DNA from 3 places in the Peribacillus sp. TH14 genome. Region 1 is predicted to be linked to each of the others. Evidence: riboswitches for the same ligand, from Rfam matches in the RefSeq annotation. Region 1 holds a riboswitch; each other region holds the start of a gene.

Evidence for each region. A riboswitch is a leader RNA that binds a small molecule or an ion and turns the genes downstream of it on or off. The one in region 1 is predicted to bind cyclic di-AMP.
Region 2: it holds a riboswitch for cyclic di-AMP, as region 1 does, so the genes downstream of both, JFU50_RS08535 (cation:dicarboxylate symporter family transporter) here and JFU50_RS20870 (cation:dicarboxylate symporter family transporter) in region 1, are expected to answer to the same signal.
Region 3: it holds a riboswitch for cyclic di-AMP, as region 1 does, so the genes downstream of both, JFU50_RS04925 (APC family permease) here and JFU50_RS20870 (cation:dicarboxylate symporter family transporter) in region 1, are expected to answer to the same signal.

Annotation. Positions count from the first base shown of each region.
Region 1 covers NZ_JAEKEK010000001.1:4,271,651-4,276,948, forward strand. The annotation lists gene JFU50_RS20870 (cation:dicarboxylate symporter family transporter) at 514-1,776, opposite strand; cyclic di-AMP (ydaO/yuaA leader) riboswitch at 1,944-2,091, opposite strand; gene JFU50_RS20875 (sigma-54 interaction domain-containing protein) at 3,630-4,997, shown strand.
Region 2 covers NZ_JAEKEK010000001.1:1,762,582-1,767,879, forward strand. The annotation lists gene JFU50_RS08535 (cation:dicarboxylate symporter family transporter) at 1-920, opposite strand, end outside; cyclic di-AMP (ydaO/yuaA leader) riboswitch at 1,093-1,240, opposite strand; gene JFU50_RS08540 (efflux RND transporter periplasmic adaptor subunit) at 1,451-2,710, opposite strand; gene JFU50_RS08545 (hypothetical protein) at 2,725-3,387, opposite strand; gene JFU50_RS08550 (TetR/AcrR family transcriptional regulator) at 4,049-4,927, opposite strand; gene JFU50_RS08555 (efflux RND transporter permease subunit) at 5,119-5,298, shown strand, end outside.
Region 3 covers NZ_JAEKEK010000001.1:980,264-985,561, forward strand. The annotation lists gene JFU50_RS04925 (APC family permease) at 1-1,805, opposite strand, end outside; cyclic di-AMP (ydaO/yuaA leader) riboswitch at 1,957-2,100, opposite strand; gene JFU50_RS04930 (hypothetical protein) at 2,257-2,397, shown strand; gene JFU50_RS04935 (cytochrome P450) at 2,820-4,214, shown strand; gene JFU50_RS04940 (hypothetical protein) at 4,308-4,481, shown strand; partial or broken gene JFU50_RS31915 (YjcZ family sporulation protein) at 4,616-4,729, opposite strand.

The DNA.
Region 1 (5,298 bases):
ATGGCTAAGGTAATCTTTTTTATTATGGAACTATCGGGGCAGGTTAGCATTCCTGTAGATAGCTATTTTTTGATTTTGAAAAAAATAGAGCTCCTCAGTAAGATATGAGTGTAGATACCATTCTAACTCAAAACCTTAAGGAGGAAGCCCTGATATGAAGTTTAAAATGCAAGACAAACAAAATCACCTAATACTTAATGAGCAAGGCAAGTATTAGTCCTGTGAGGAAGAAACAATATCACTCTCATCTCATCCATTTAAAGAAAAGGTTTCCTTTACGATAATACCTTTATTGAATTTTTTCATACGAGATTAACGAAGGAAGTAAAGCCTTAAAAGAAAGTAAATGGTAATTGAACATCTGGCAATCTGGCATTTTCATGTTTAAGACTTCTGACTGAGACAAAATGAAAGTCACTAAATTTGGAAGCAGGAAGGAATGATCTGACGTGAAGGTAAACAGAAAACTACACCAAAAAAATCCAGAGTGACACACTACTCTGGATTTTAATATTAAGATACTTGTTCTAGATTTTTATTATTGGCAGGAGGGTGGAATTGACCTTCCCATTTAGAAATAACGATTGCTGCAAGTGCATTACCTACAACATTCACTGCCGTACGACCCATATCAAGAATACGGTCAATACCAGCAATAAATGCTAAGCCTTCAATTGGAATACCGACGGTGCCTAGTGTTGCCAAAAGGACGACGAAGGAGACACCTGGTACACCTGCAATTCCTTTAGATGTAATCATCAACACTAGCATTAAGGTAATTTGCTGCATGATGCTCAAATCAATTCCATACATTTGAGCAATGAAAATGGCTGCTAATGCTTGATATAACGTAGAACCATCAAGGTTGAAAGAGTAGCCTGTCGGAATTACGAATGATGCAATATGTTTTGGACATCCGGCCTTCTCCATTTTTTCCATGATTTTTGGGAGGACGGATTCCGAACTAGCTGTTGAAAATGCTAAAATTAACTCTTCTTTTAGAAGCTTAATCAATTTAAAAATACCAAACCCTACTACTTTAGCAATAATTCCAAGAACGACAAGTACAAAGAAAAGCATTGTTCCATATACTGAAAGCGCTAACTTACCTAAAGGAATTAATGACGCCAAACCGAATTTAGAGATTGTTACCCCTATTAGTGCAAATACACCGACTGGAGCGAATTTCATAATCAAGTTGGTTAAGTAGAACATCCCTTCTGCCGTACCTTGGAAGAATCGAAATACCGGTTTACCTTTTTCTCCAATTGCGGCAATACTAACGCCAAATAATACAGAGAAGAAAATAATGGCTAGCATATCGCCTTCTACCATCGCTTTAATCGGATTCGATGGTACGATGTGAACAATTGTATCTACAAAAGATTCATGCTGCTTAGTTTCTGCTGTATCTACATAACTGGATATATCTGTTTGTTCAAGCTGGTTCATGTTTATACCAGCGCCCGGCTGAAGTAAATTAGCGGAAACCAGACCAACAAGAATTGCTATTTGCGTTACTACCACAAAGTATAAAAGTGATTTGGCACCAATTTTACCTACTGATTTCAAATCGCCTACCCCTGCAACGGCAACAATCAGACTTGAAACAATGATTGGTACAACAATCATTTTAATCATGCGTAAGAACATATCTCCCAATGGTTGTAAATAGCCTTGGGCAGTCTCATTACCATAAAAAATGGCACCAACAATAATCCCTAGAATTAATCCAATGAATATTTGGCTAGCTAAACTTAATTTAATTTTCTTCATTTACTTTCCTCACATTCCATAAGTTCTTTGATGTAAAAACATTTTGTCTCGTAAGGGATACAAGTTATTAAATAGAAAGAAAGTGAATTTTATTTTTTGAAAATTCTGTCTTTATACCGAAAGAAAAGACACTTCATTTGTCGATTCCTATTGGCGTGACTATTCATACATGTTCCCTTTAGACTCTGACGAGGTTAGCTGTCGGGTTAGGAATTGGAAACACAAATACCCTATCATCTCTGAATTCACCCCTAGCGGAAAATATCAGCAAAATGGTTTCCCCGTTCTATTAATAAGATTAAGAGAACCAACTTATAATAAAAATATTAATCTGTAAATATTTATTATAGGATTTAGGGGCACGCCATCTTTCTCTACGATTATAAAAATTTATCCTCTTTTTTAGAGTGGGCTCATTGAAAATACGATGATTCAAATGATATTAATACATGAGACATTTAAAATCTTTTTAAAATCGCAAGTTTGATATAAAGTTTGGTAATCTTTGAGATATGTGTGTGGTGTAAATCCCCATTTACGCTTCCTCTTTTACCAATTTCATCCTCCTTTTTTAATCTATGTAGTTCTATTCAGTGATTATAAAATACTTCCTTTCTTCCTTATTTTTAAGGGATGAATCAATAATGTAACATTAAAATGAAGCGCTTACAATAATTATTTAAAGAAAATTCGGGAATATAAGACTTTTTTCGACATTTTTCGATATTTTTCGATAATTTCCATACTGAGCACACACCACCATTATTGTTCTCAATATAAACACTTAATTATTTTTATATATCGGATAGTTCCTACATTTTTCAAGGTAAACTTGATTGATTTTCAGCCATAACAGTTCCCTTTTTTCATTTTTTTCTTCTATCGTGTAATTTAGACTTACAGTGTGTTAAAGTTTATTCCTTGGAAAATACCCGATGATTTTGTGATAGTGGTAGAAAATGGCATACCAATTGGTCAATTGAAGCTTACAATACGACAGTCAGAGGCAATGAGATTGGTTATGTAAATCTATTATCTAAATCTATTATCTAATTCCTGAAAAACGTCGAGCTGATTTAGGGAGGAATATACATGAGTATGCTCTAAAGTTTTTTCAAAACAAGGGAGTGACTGAGTATCATCTTCGACACTTAAACATTACCCAAAGTCGCTTTCAGCCTAATAGAATTACGTTTGAGGCTAAATTAAAAAAGGTCCATTTTGTTGGTTCAAAAAGAGTGGTATAGTGTGTATCAGGCTCTCAGGAGATTGTTGTTAACCTATCTGATGAGGAGCAAATGGATTATCTAGGTGAGAGTATTTGCTTGAGTGCTAGAAAAGACTTGGTAAAAATACTTTAATATGTCGGTAAGCTCTGTTAAGAGGAACCTTTACAGAGCTTTTTTCTATTCAAGTATCGGGACAGCAGCGTAAACTTTCATTTATGAGAGAAAGCAGAGGATAACCACGAAAAAAAGAATAGTTTTTTACCATTATCCTTTTTTTGGCTTATTACTCTGTTTCAAATACTAAATAGGTCTTTTGATTATTTACGTATGTGATCTCATTTTCCAAACCTATTTGACAAACATATTAGAGTATGGCTTCCCTAAAATATAAACTGGAAGGATTAAAGTCTTTTAGTATACTTATTTATTTTTCGGAAATGGCATACTCAGATCGTTATAATCCGATTGATTACGCTAGTGAGGGTATAAAATATCTCCATCGATTTCTTTTTAATGAACACTTTATTTCGCAGTCTTTTTTGAAACATTTTCACTTCGTAAATATGTATTGAATATAATGCGTGGTATTATATGGTAAAGGATTCTAGGTAAAGGAGACTTATGATGAAGACTGGACAATTCTCCAATAATAAACTATTAGATATGGTATTTGAAAGTACATATTATGGAATTGTAATTGTCGATAGTAATGGGAAAATTCAATATATTAGCAATAAATATTGTGAATTTTTAAATGTTGAACGCGACTCAGTGATTGGTGAACATGTGACGAATATAATTGAAAATACAAGGCTACACCTAGTAGTGCAAATAGGTAAATCGGAAATCGCTGATATACATTTTCTTCGTGGTGATTTTGTTATCGCTAATCGCATTCCTATCATCGAAAATGAGGAAATAATTGGTGCGATTGGGACAATAATGTTTCGTGATCTTGATGACTGGAATAAAATGAATAGCCACATTAAGGAGATACTGACAAAACATAATTTTTACAGAAATGAAAGTGATGTTACAAATGGAGTAAAGTATTCCTTACACAATTTAATTGGCAATTCACAAAAAATACAACAGTTAAAAGAACGTGTGAAAAGGGTGGCTAGAGGTGATATCTCTGTACTAATTAGAGGAGAAAGCGGTACAGGCAAGGAAATAATAGCACATAGCATTCATCAGTTAAGTGGGAGAAGCGACAAACCACTAGTGAAAATAAATTGTAGTTCAATTCCGGAACACTTGTTAGAATCTGAACTTTTCGGGTATGAAGATGGTGCCTTTACAGGGGCAAAAAAGGGAGGTAAAATTGGAAAGTTTCAATTTGCTGATGGTGGAACTGTTTTCCTTGACGAAATTGGTGATATGCCTCAGCAAATGCAAGTCAAGTTATTAAGGGTCCTTCAGGAGAAAGAATTTGAGCCTGTAGGTTCGCTTTACCCAAAAAAACTTAATGTTCGAGTGATTGCTGCAACAAATCGCCCTTTAGAAAAATTGGTTGAAGAAAAGCTATTTCGTGAAGACCTATTTTATAGAATTAATGCTGTCCAATTATTTGTTCCTCCTTTAAGTGATAGAATCGAAGATATCTCTTTACTTGTAGATTATTTTTTAAAAAAAGTCACAGCCCGAATAGGAAAACGAGTAACCTCTATACACCCTGAGGTGCTTTCATTAATAGAGCAATATAACTGGCCAGGGAATGTCAGAGAACTAGAGAATGTGATTGATGCAGGTGTTCACCTATCAAATGACGAGGTAATGGGAAAAGATGCTTTACCTGATTATCTAAAACGTCATAAGGTGAATAGGAAAGAAGTAAGTTTAAAGGATAGTGTAGAGGAAACAGAAAAGAAGACAATAGAAAGAGCGTTAAGGAGGTTTAAGTTTGATAAAAAACGGGTTGCGGAAGCTCTTGGAATAGGAAATTCTACCCTTTACGATAAAATTAAAAAATATCAAATTTCTGACCAATAAATATAAATCCGGGATTTCAGAATGCATTCCGAAATCCCGGATTTATATTATAATTTCCGTATTAGTGTAGATATAGTTCACATTAAAGGAGAAAAAAGGCTATAGAACAGATTAATTATTATATAAATTATGAAAACTGAAGAATAAAAAATCAACTGATCTAACTTAAGTTGATTTTTTTTATTTATTTTCTGAAAAATCGGAAAATAAACATTTGGATATTCCTCGATAAATAAGAAAAGTAAGTCAGTATAGGGTTTTTCCGTTTTGGAATGAATCTTGCAACCAAAATTAGAAGAAA
Region 2 (5,298 bases), 2.5 Mb from region 1:
CCATCAAGGTTAAAAGAGTATCCTGTCGGAATAACAAACGTAGCAATATGCTTCGGACATCCCGCTTTCTCCATTTTTTCCATGATTCTCGGAAGAACTGCCTCTGAACTTGCTGTCGAGAACGCAAGAATTAATTCCTCTTTTAGAAGCTTAATCAACGTAAAGATATTGAACCCTACAAATTTTGCAATAAGACCCAGAACGACAATTACAAAGAAAATCATTGTTCCGTATACAGAAAGCGCTAACTTACCTAATGGAATTAAAGATTCCAAACCGAACTTGGAGATGGTCACACCGATTAGTGCAAATACCCCGATAGGAGCAAATTTCATGACCATATTAGTTAAGTAGAACATTCCTTCTGCTGCACCTTGGAAGAAACGGAATACAGGTTTACCTTTTTCACCGATAGCCGCAATACTAAGTCCAAACAAAACAGAGAAGAAAATGATTGCTAGCATATCGCCTTCTACCATAGCTTTAATTGGATTGGATGGCACAATGTGAACAATTGTATCCACAAAAGATTCATGCTGCTTAGTTTCTGCTGTATCAACATAGGTAGAAATATCAGTTTGTTCTAGATTGTTCATATTTACACCAGCACCAGGCTGGATAATATTCGCGGAAACTAGACCAACAGCAATCGCTATCATTGTTACCACCACAAAGTATGAAAGTGATTTAGCTCCTAGTTTACCTACTGCTTTTAAATCACCTACACCCGCAACTGCAACGATAAGACTTGACACAATGATTGGTACTACAATCATTTTAATCATTCGTAGGAAAATGTCTCCGAATGGTTGTAAAAAGTTTTGGGCTGTCGCATTACCATAAAAAATGGCACCAACAATAATCCCTAGAATTAAACCAATAAAAATTTGGCTAGCTAAACTTAATTTAAATTTCTTCATTTACTTTCCTCACCTTCCATAAAGTCTTTAAAGCAAAAACATTTTGTCTCGGTAAGGGAAACAAGATACTAATAGAAAGAAAGTAATTTTTCTTTTATTGAAAAACTCTATCTTTACGCCGAAAAAAAAGACACTTCATGTGTCGATTTCCTATAGGCGTGAATATTCACACATGTTCCCTTAAAGACGCTGACGAGGTTAGCTGTCGGGTTAGGAATTGGAAACACAAAAGCCCTTTCATTTCTGAATTCACCCCTAGCGAAAAAAATCCGCAAAAATGGGTCCCCCGTTCTTGTAATAAGATTAAGCGAATACTTAATAATAAAATATTATACTAAAAATGTTATTCTGTAAATATTTTTTCTTGTCCCTTTAAGAAAAAACCTTTGCAAATGTCTGAATATTCTGTATTAGTGACTATTTTACCTATAATAACACATTCTCTATTTTGCTTAATTTTGTTATATGGATATATAAATAACAATAAAACTGATTGATATATCCCCTCTCTCGAATAATGAAAAAATGGATTATTTTTCTAACATACCCAGTAATATATACCTCACCTTTTCCCGAGTGGTGAATTTTTTATAACTAGCAGATTTCACCTTCTCAAACTGAATTGGAGTAACAAAATAAGAATGATTTTTCACAATCCTATTCGGTTCTATTAGAATAACATCACCTACCGCCGGTCCCTTTATGAGTTCTTGCTTTCCTTCTGCTTTAAGCCCTTTTGTAATATAGTGTTTATCCACATAGCCTTTTTTAGTCAATTTGTAGACATGCGGCTGTTTTTTATGATGTACTGCCTCTACAGGGATAGAGGGTACACCCGCTTTCTCATTGGTTATTACAGTAAGATTGACTTTTGACCCTACCAACAAAGGTTTAGTTTCTTCATCTCCTGGCTCAATCAATGCCTGAAATGGAAATCTGTTATCTTTTTTTAGTGATGGCTCCTCTTCTGGATAAGAATGTATACGACCTATTGTTCCGTTCAACGCCTTTTTTAAATCAGGGGAACTTGCCTTTATAGTCATGCCCACTTCAGCTTTTTTCATCTCCTCTTCAGAGAAATCCCCTTCAATTGCCACATTTGTTGAAACAATGGATATAATGGGATTATTCAGGTTTTTATTGATATTTTTTACAACACCATCAGCCTCACTCGCCGTCTCAACCGCGACTTTTTGCTCCTCAATTGAACTTAATTGAGCATCCAGCATAACAACCTTTTCTTCCAAGCGGTTTTTTTCAAGTTCCAGCTTGTACATTTCTTGCTCAATATTACTTTCAATCAAGTCTGAAGAGGTAGTTGTTATATCAATATTTAAGCTCTTTTCTATCGAATTATCGATTACTGCTTTATTAGAATTACTTGTCAAACTTCCTTGATAAGCTTTCAACTTATCAATGTAATCATTAATCCCCACCATTTCACCCTCAGCGGCAGTTTTTTCCGCTTCTAGATTTCCTTTGAGAGCATCAAGTTCGGGTGTAGTATATTCAAACAACGAAGATCCAGCCGTTACCTCATCTCCCTCTTTTACAAGGAATTTCTGAAAATCATTTTTCTTGGTATCGAAATAGATATCATACTCTTCTACAGGTTTAACTACCCCTTTTGTTTGAATAGTATCCGTAATTGTATCTTTTTTTACCTTTGTCCAGTTTTCGACAAAAACAGTTCGTTCTACTTTGCTTTCTTTCTTTTCAATAAGGTAAAAGTTAACGGTTATTAACGCAGCCGATGCCACTGATACGGCTGCAATTTTCCATTTTTTCATTGTTTTCACCCACCTTATACAAATACGCCCACTTGGATGTACGCTAAAAAGGCTTTAACAAACCACGTGGCCAGATAGAATAGAACAATCATTAAAAGCACCAAATAATTATTCCGTTCTGAAAATTCCTTTAAATAGAAATATTGCAGAGCAATAATCAGAAATTGAAAAATGGTGATTTCACTGAAAAAGTGAATAAAGTAATCACTTCTGAGAAAGTACTGACTGATAACTCCCAATGAAAAAGGATTTGCATCGTTTCCGATATCCATTAATACTAATATAGGGATTAGAAACACCTTTTCTAATAATTGCAAACCAAGAATAATCATTTGAACGATTACTAATTTTATGTATGGGATATCTATAACAATCCAAAAGAATAGAGATGATAAAAATAAGTATATGGTAGGGTAAAATAGACCTGCTATTATATTGCCGCCTACTATCAACAACTTTCCCATTTCAAATTCACTAGAATCCATCTTCATAATTTCTTTGGAAAACGATTCCGATCCAACGCCAAAATATCCTTCCACAGCAAAAACTATGAAACTAAGAAAATATAATAATAGTAATTTCCATCCAAGTCGTGTGACTGCTTCTGCATTTTGCAGCTGATAACGACTCCTATGAGGCTCTAAAATGCCCTTTAACAATCTGACCTGGTACACCATATGTGTTCCTCCTGCAATAAATGAAATATCACTCTATATTTTATCTTATTTTGGAAACAATTGCAGAAATAAGGAATGAATAAAACAAAAAAAACACATTAATATTAAATAATACTTTGTCTCCCTAATTTGAAGTTAATATAGAAAGATGATGCATAAAGACGTTGATTCGCATTGGCGATTTGCTATAATTCCCTCCATACTTATCTACCTCAAGCGGCACTTTTGTTTCAATACAGATGCCCCGCCTTCACATTCTTCAACCCTGACTGAGTTAGGATTTTCAGATTAGGAAAGCTTGAATTTGAGTCGATGGCACGCCAAAAAAACCAGCGCCTAGACTGACCATGGGGAAATGCATTAAACTGCGCCTATAAAACTCTTCTGGACCAAAACCATCATAGTCTTCCCTACATCAATCGACGAAACTTGCCATTTAATTAAGCTTCTAGACTTCTTTCAAACTTATCATTTCCATAATAATTAACTTTCCTTTTTCCTTTTCTGACCTCAACCTCATATAAAAAGTTACCTTCTTCCTACTCTTTCCTAATCATCAATTTTGAAATTTAATCATAATCATGTGAAGAAATTTATATAGGAGTTATTTAGAAAAAGGTTTAAATAAAAGAAGAGGCAGTATGCCTCTTCAGAAAAATCTTTAATTTTTTGTCAAATAATCCTTCATTAAAATGATAAGCTTAGAACACATGGTATTTCGTTTTTCGTTTTTTTCTAAAAATAATAAAAGTCCTTCTAATATTATGCCATTTGGTCTAACTTTAGAGAACTCCTCTTGAATTGCTTTTAACGCTTCAACATTTTTACTTGTCTCTAACCCCTCTTCTTTATGCTTTCCTACTTCCAATACCTGGCGAATGATTGAACTAATTTCCTCTTTAGGGCTCACTTTTTGTATGGAACATTCAATTAAAGGGAATTCTTTCAATAAAGGATCGTCCGTTTTATGTAGACCTTTTATAATGGAATCCATCCGATTTAAAATGAAGATAGGCAGCCTCTCCACTTCAAATGAATGTCTGTTTCTGAATAAAATTCCGATATAACCTTTAAAAAGTGCGTCTAACATAATAGTACAATCTGGCAAGAAGTTTGTCGGTATTTCTGGATACAATTCTACTATTTTACGTTTGAACCAAACTAAGCCCTCTTCATGGATATAGTGTAAAAACCTATCTAGCTCTTTACTGATATGAACCATTTGTTCCTGCATCATCATTCGAATCAAGTTGGTATTTCCTGTCACGTGCTCTATTTGTACAATGATTTGCATCAAAAATTTCTCTTTACTGGATAAAGAATCATCTAACTCGATATCAAGCAACGAGTCCGTTAATGCACCATAATAATATTTGAAAATTGAAACAAGCAACTCTTCCTTCGATTTAAAATAATTATAAAAGGATCCCTTGGCTATCCCACACTTTTCAGTAATTTCCTGAACGGAAGTAGCATGATAACCTTTCTCTGCGAAAATCTCTACGGACTTATCTATAATTATTTTATGCTTTTCATTCATCAAATTCATCCTATCTCTTAAATATTGTCCTCTATATGACCAGCGAGTCATTTCTTCCACATTGTATCTCAAAACCCTTGAAATCACAACGTTACACCAACTGAATATTATTTATTGCATTCATAATCCATATACTATATATTTGAGTTTATGACCGACTAGTCACAATATAAAGTATGGAGGGTATAAGTTTGAATTCAATCATTAAATTTTCTTTGAAAAACAAACTGGCAATCTGGTTGCTGACAATTATCATCGTTGCAGCAGGTCTATATTCCGGTTTAAACATGAAGCAAGAGACCATTCCAAACATCTCTACTCCTTTAATAAGCATTTCCACGGTATACCCTGGTGCTGCACCTGAAGAAGTA
Region 3 (5,298 bases), 3.3 Mb from region 1:
ACTGTCGTAATAACTACATTTCTTCTATAAAGTAAGTAGGCACGGATCAGTAAACTAGATTGGTTATGAAGAATATTGTGCCAGCCTTTCTTCGGAATAAATTGTGGAATGATTACAGTAACCTTATAGTTAGATTCCCTCGCTTTATGTTCAACTGTATCTACAAATTTAGTTAATGGCTGAATGATACTTCTGTAATAAGAGTTCAGTGTGACGAGTCTAACATCTGGTTGCCACTTCTTCCATTTTTCTTCGAATTTTTTTTCATCTTCTCTTTCAAAAGCAACATAAACGGCAATAACCTGATGTGCTGAAAGAGATTTAGCATAATTTAAGGAGTTCTCAACCACATGCGTTATACCAGCCACAGGTACAATAATAATATTCCCTTCTATTGGTAATATAGGCTCACAAGTTGTAATCCTAAGTTGGTCACCAACTGCTTCATAATGCTTTCTAATTCGATGAAAAATAACAATGATGATAGGTAAAAAAATCAAAACAGGCCAAACCTGAGTAAATTTGGTTAAAAAGAATATCATCGTGACGATAAAGCTAATAATGGCACCAATTGAATTAATGGTTAATTTCATCATCCATCCTTTTGGCTTTTCGCGAATCCATTTAACAATCATCCCGGACTGAGACAACGTAAATGGAATAAATACCCCTACCGCATAAAGTGGAATAAGATTTTCTGTATGTCCTCCAAATGCGATTATTAAGATGATTGATGCAAGTCCTAGTATGATAATTCCATTGGAATATCCTAATCGGTCTCCTCTAATTGTAAACGCCCTTGGTATGAATTTATCCTTTGCAAGATTTACCGCAAGCAAAGGGAAAGCAGAATAGCCAGTGTTGGCAGCAAGAATTAATATTAATGCTGTCGTTCCTTGGATAAAGAAATACATAAAGTTGCGTCCAAATATCTCTTCAGCAATTTGTGAAACAACAGTTACCTCTGCGCTAGGAACAATGCTTAAATAATAGGCTAAGAATACAATACCCGTAAATAACACAGCAAGTAAGGAACCCATTGCTATTAATGTTTTTGCAGCATTATTAGGCGCTGGATTTTTAAAGTTTGGAATCGCATTGGAAATCGCTTCAACTCCTGTTAATGCAGAGCTACCTGATGCAAAAGCTCTTAGAAGTATAAATAAACTGATCCCTGCTACTGGTGTTCCGATTGATGCATGTAAGTCAGGGGAAACTTCACCAGTCAAAATTTTGTATACACCTACACCAATCAGAATGAATAACGCTAAAACGAAAAGATACACTGGATAGGCTAATACGGAAGCCGACTCTGTTACCCCTCTTAGGTTAAGGATGGTAAGAAGAATTACAAAAATTATAGCAATAACGACATTATATGAATGTAGGCTGGGAAAAGCAGATGTGATGGCATCTGTACCCGCAGAAACACTTACAGCCACAGTTAGGATATAGTCGACTAACAAAGATCCTCCAGCTATCAGCCCAGGATTTACACCCAAATTGTTTTTTGAAACCACGTATGCTCCCCCGCCATGAGGATAAGCAAAGATAATTTGTCTATAGGACAAGATTAAAGCCATTAACAGAATCAATACACCAATGGCGATAGGAATGGAATACCAAAATGCTGCGGCACCCACTGTAATTAAAACAATTAAAATTTGTTCCGGGCCATATGCAACGGAAGACAAAGCATCAGAAGATAATATGGCCAAAGCTTTTGTTTTGTTAAGCTTTTGGTCACCTAATGCAGTAGATTTTAGAGGCCGGCCTATTAAGAACCTCTTTATAGAAGATAACACTAGAAATCACCGCCATTTTTCAAATTAAGTTTATTTTGCCCAGTTATATGAAAAAAACTTTACGAAAAAAACAAGAATAAAATAGAAAAATGCCCACAAGTCATAGTTAAATAGACCTGCAGACATCATTTTTTTGTCTCACAAGCTCCACCTTCCTTCTCATATAACGCTTACGAGGTTAGCTGTCGGATTCGGACCTTTGAGTAGCCCTACCTAGAAAGGATTCACCCCTTGGATTGTAAAACAATCCTAATAACGGTTCCCCCGTACCATAAGGTTTCAGCGATTTAGAAATATGAAACTGTTGATATCATACTCCCGTGATTCGGAAAAGTAAATGAAAAATTTGCAAACAAAAAGAATAATTTTTTCTTAGAGAGGTTATGTTGTTAACGAATACTTCATTAGTGATTAAGACGCATGGTACCAAGAAAGGATAGAAGAGAATTACATGCCAAAAAAAAATGATAACCCAATAATATCTGATGAATTTTTAGATCAAGTGGTTAAAGAAATTAACGAACAATATGGTGGTCCTACAATGGAAAAAAATGATCCGCACCAAAATAGAGATAGGGAAGAACGAAGCTGAATACATCTCTTATTTATTAACAAAAGGAAATTTCTTTCTGAATATCCCAAAAAAAAACTCTGGATTCCTCTCACCCAGAGTTTTTTCACACTAGACACCTTTAATTCCTCACCTGTTTATTACCAGTAAATTAGGAACTACCATTTGTACTTCTCTCCTCTTTGTGGTTTCTTATCAGCTCAAAATACGCTCTCACGATTTGTAATTTTTCTATACTCAACTTATAGAGAAAACTTTATTTTTAGTTGAGTACGAATGGAAATCTAGTAATCTCCCCTCACCCTTTAGGACTCGTATATTCATTATGATTAACTAATTAAAAATTATGTGCTCTTTCTTTTAACAACTTGTCCAAACCAATATAGCTTATTCTCATAGAATGATTACAAGAAATTATTATTACCGAAAGGAGAGAAAGAACATTGAGTGAAACTGATGAAGTTTTATATGATACTCCAATGGTCCCAAATGGAAAACTAATTTCTGGCCATACAAAGGAGTTTCAAAAAGATGTACTTGGCTTTCTTACCCGTTTATCAAAAGAATATGGAGACGTTGCAAAATTTCGTTTTGGACCTTTCCAAAATGTTTACCTCATTTCAAATCCGGATTTAATAAAGCAGATACTTGTAACGAAACAAAAATCCTTCGTCAAATCAAAGGACAGCAATGCTATAAAACCACTCGTTGGTGATGGACTTCTTACTAGCGAAAAAGACGTTCACATGCGCCAGAGAAGGCTTATTCAACCCTCTTTCAAAAAGTCCCATATTAGCAATTATGCCCAGGATATGATTGATATAACAATGGACTATATTTCAACTTGGGAAAATGAGAAAGAACGGATTATTACGAAAGATATGATGAATATCGCCCTTGGGATAATAAGCAGGACCATGTTCAGCATGGATTTCAAAGATGGGTATGATGTGGTCGGAGAACCGATGGAAGCAGCCTTGAAAATTTCCGTCAAAAGGATGAGAACACTTCTTCAATTACCCTTATGGGTTCCAACTAAAAGCAACCGTGAATATAAAAATGCGATACAAAGACTTGATAAAGTGATTTATAGCATTATCGAAAAACGTAGGGAAGATGCAGAAAGACATGAAGATATGCTTGGAATTTTAATGGAGGCTCGAGATGATGAGGACGGCTTAGGTATGTCAAACCAGCAAGTACGCGATGAACTAATGACCATCTTCATTGCCGGTCACGAAACGACGGCAAATACGCTTTCCTGGGCCATATACTTTCTTTCACAGAATCCAGAAGTGGAAACTAAACTTTTCAATGAAATAGATAGAGTAATAGGCAACCGTACTCCTACGCCTGACGATTTCATGAAATTAACATACACACAAAATATTATCAGGGAATCACTTCGCATATACCCGCCAGTCTATATCATTTCACGGGAAGTGGAGGAGAATGTGAAAATAGGGGGGTATCATTTTAAAAAAGGCGATATGTTTTTGCTAAGTCCATATGTGGTGCAGCACAAGCCGGAGTATTTTGATAATCCAGATTCTTTTATTCCTGAGAGATTTGAAAACAACTATTTGAAAACTTTACCTACGTATGCTTACTTTCCGTTTAGCGGGGGACCAAGAGTTTGTATTGGTAATTATTTTTCATTGATGGAAGCTGTGCTTGTCCTAGCGTGTATTGCTCAACGATATAGAATTAGGCTAGCACCGGACCATCATGAAGTAAAACCAATTACAACACTTACACTCAGACCAAAGCGTGGATTGCGCATGATAGTAGAAGAAAGAAATGAAGAAGGGTTCCACCCTGGAGCTTCTGAAATTTAAATGAATATAAAATGGATTACATGAACAAAACTTTCGTTTTTAAGAGCCGGACCTATTTTGGTGGACATCTGAATTACAAAAGGAGGGATGAAAATGTATATGCTTCATTCACACAAGATGGGTACCATCCACACTGAAATGCACTATCTAGGGATGGCTTCACAGGTATTTGCCGGTTATTTAGAATTTCTACAGGATAGTGAACAGGTGCAGGACACCGATTACCTACATCCACTTTCTTTCTCCACGTTATGTGAGAGTGAATAGAATAGCCTCACAGTTCTTTTTAATAATTATAGAAGAAACCGACCCTATTAAGGTCGGCTTTTTTTATTTTTTTAGCAGTAGCCGCCATATCCTTGAACCGGGGCATATCCACCGTCGTATCCACCACCGTATCCACCACCACAAAAGCTAGCTCCAACAATTATTAACAATATAAACAAAACAACTATAAAGGCGAAACCTCCACCAAATCCAAATCCGCCGTCACAACTTGACTCACAACCTGACATATAGAAACATCTCCTTATTTGTTTTTATAGAAGAACTTAAATGGGTTAGTTCATCTTATGCACTAGTCAGGAAAATGACAGCAATAATACAATTTAACTTTTTTTGGTCTTATAATTGGTTATTTCATGATCTTCACTGAATATTGAATAGGATGAAAATTATTTTGTATCAGCTTTATATATATTTTAAAGTCTCACTTATATAGTGTATATTTTCAGATGATTAACCGCACTTTAAGAAAAGATTGAAGGTGATAGCATGGCCAAAATGCTTCCAGTTTTATTAATTTTTTTAGGTACGTATTTACTTATTATGGTCATTGACAACTTACAGGGTTTGAATATGTTCCAATCTCTCTATAACATTAAACAATATTTTACAGTCGCTCGTGGAGAAGATTACTTTCTCCTCTTTTCATTCATTTTTTTCTTTCTATTTTTGAGTATCTTCACAGCCAAAAAAAAAACCAACAGCCTCCCTCTTCATGAAACTGTTGGTTTTATTTTTTGCTTTATATATGCTGTAATCAATAATAGAATGGGGACTCCTATAAACAAAGGTAGATGCA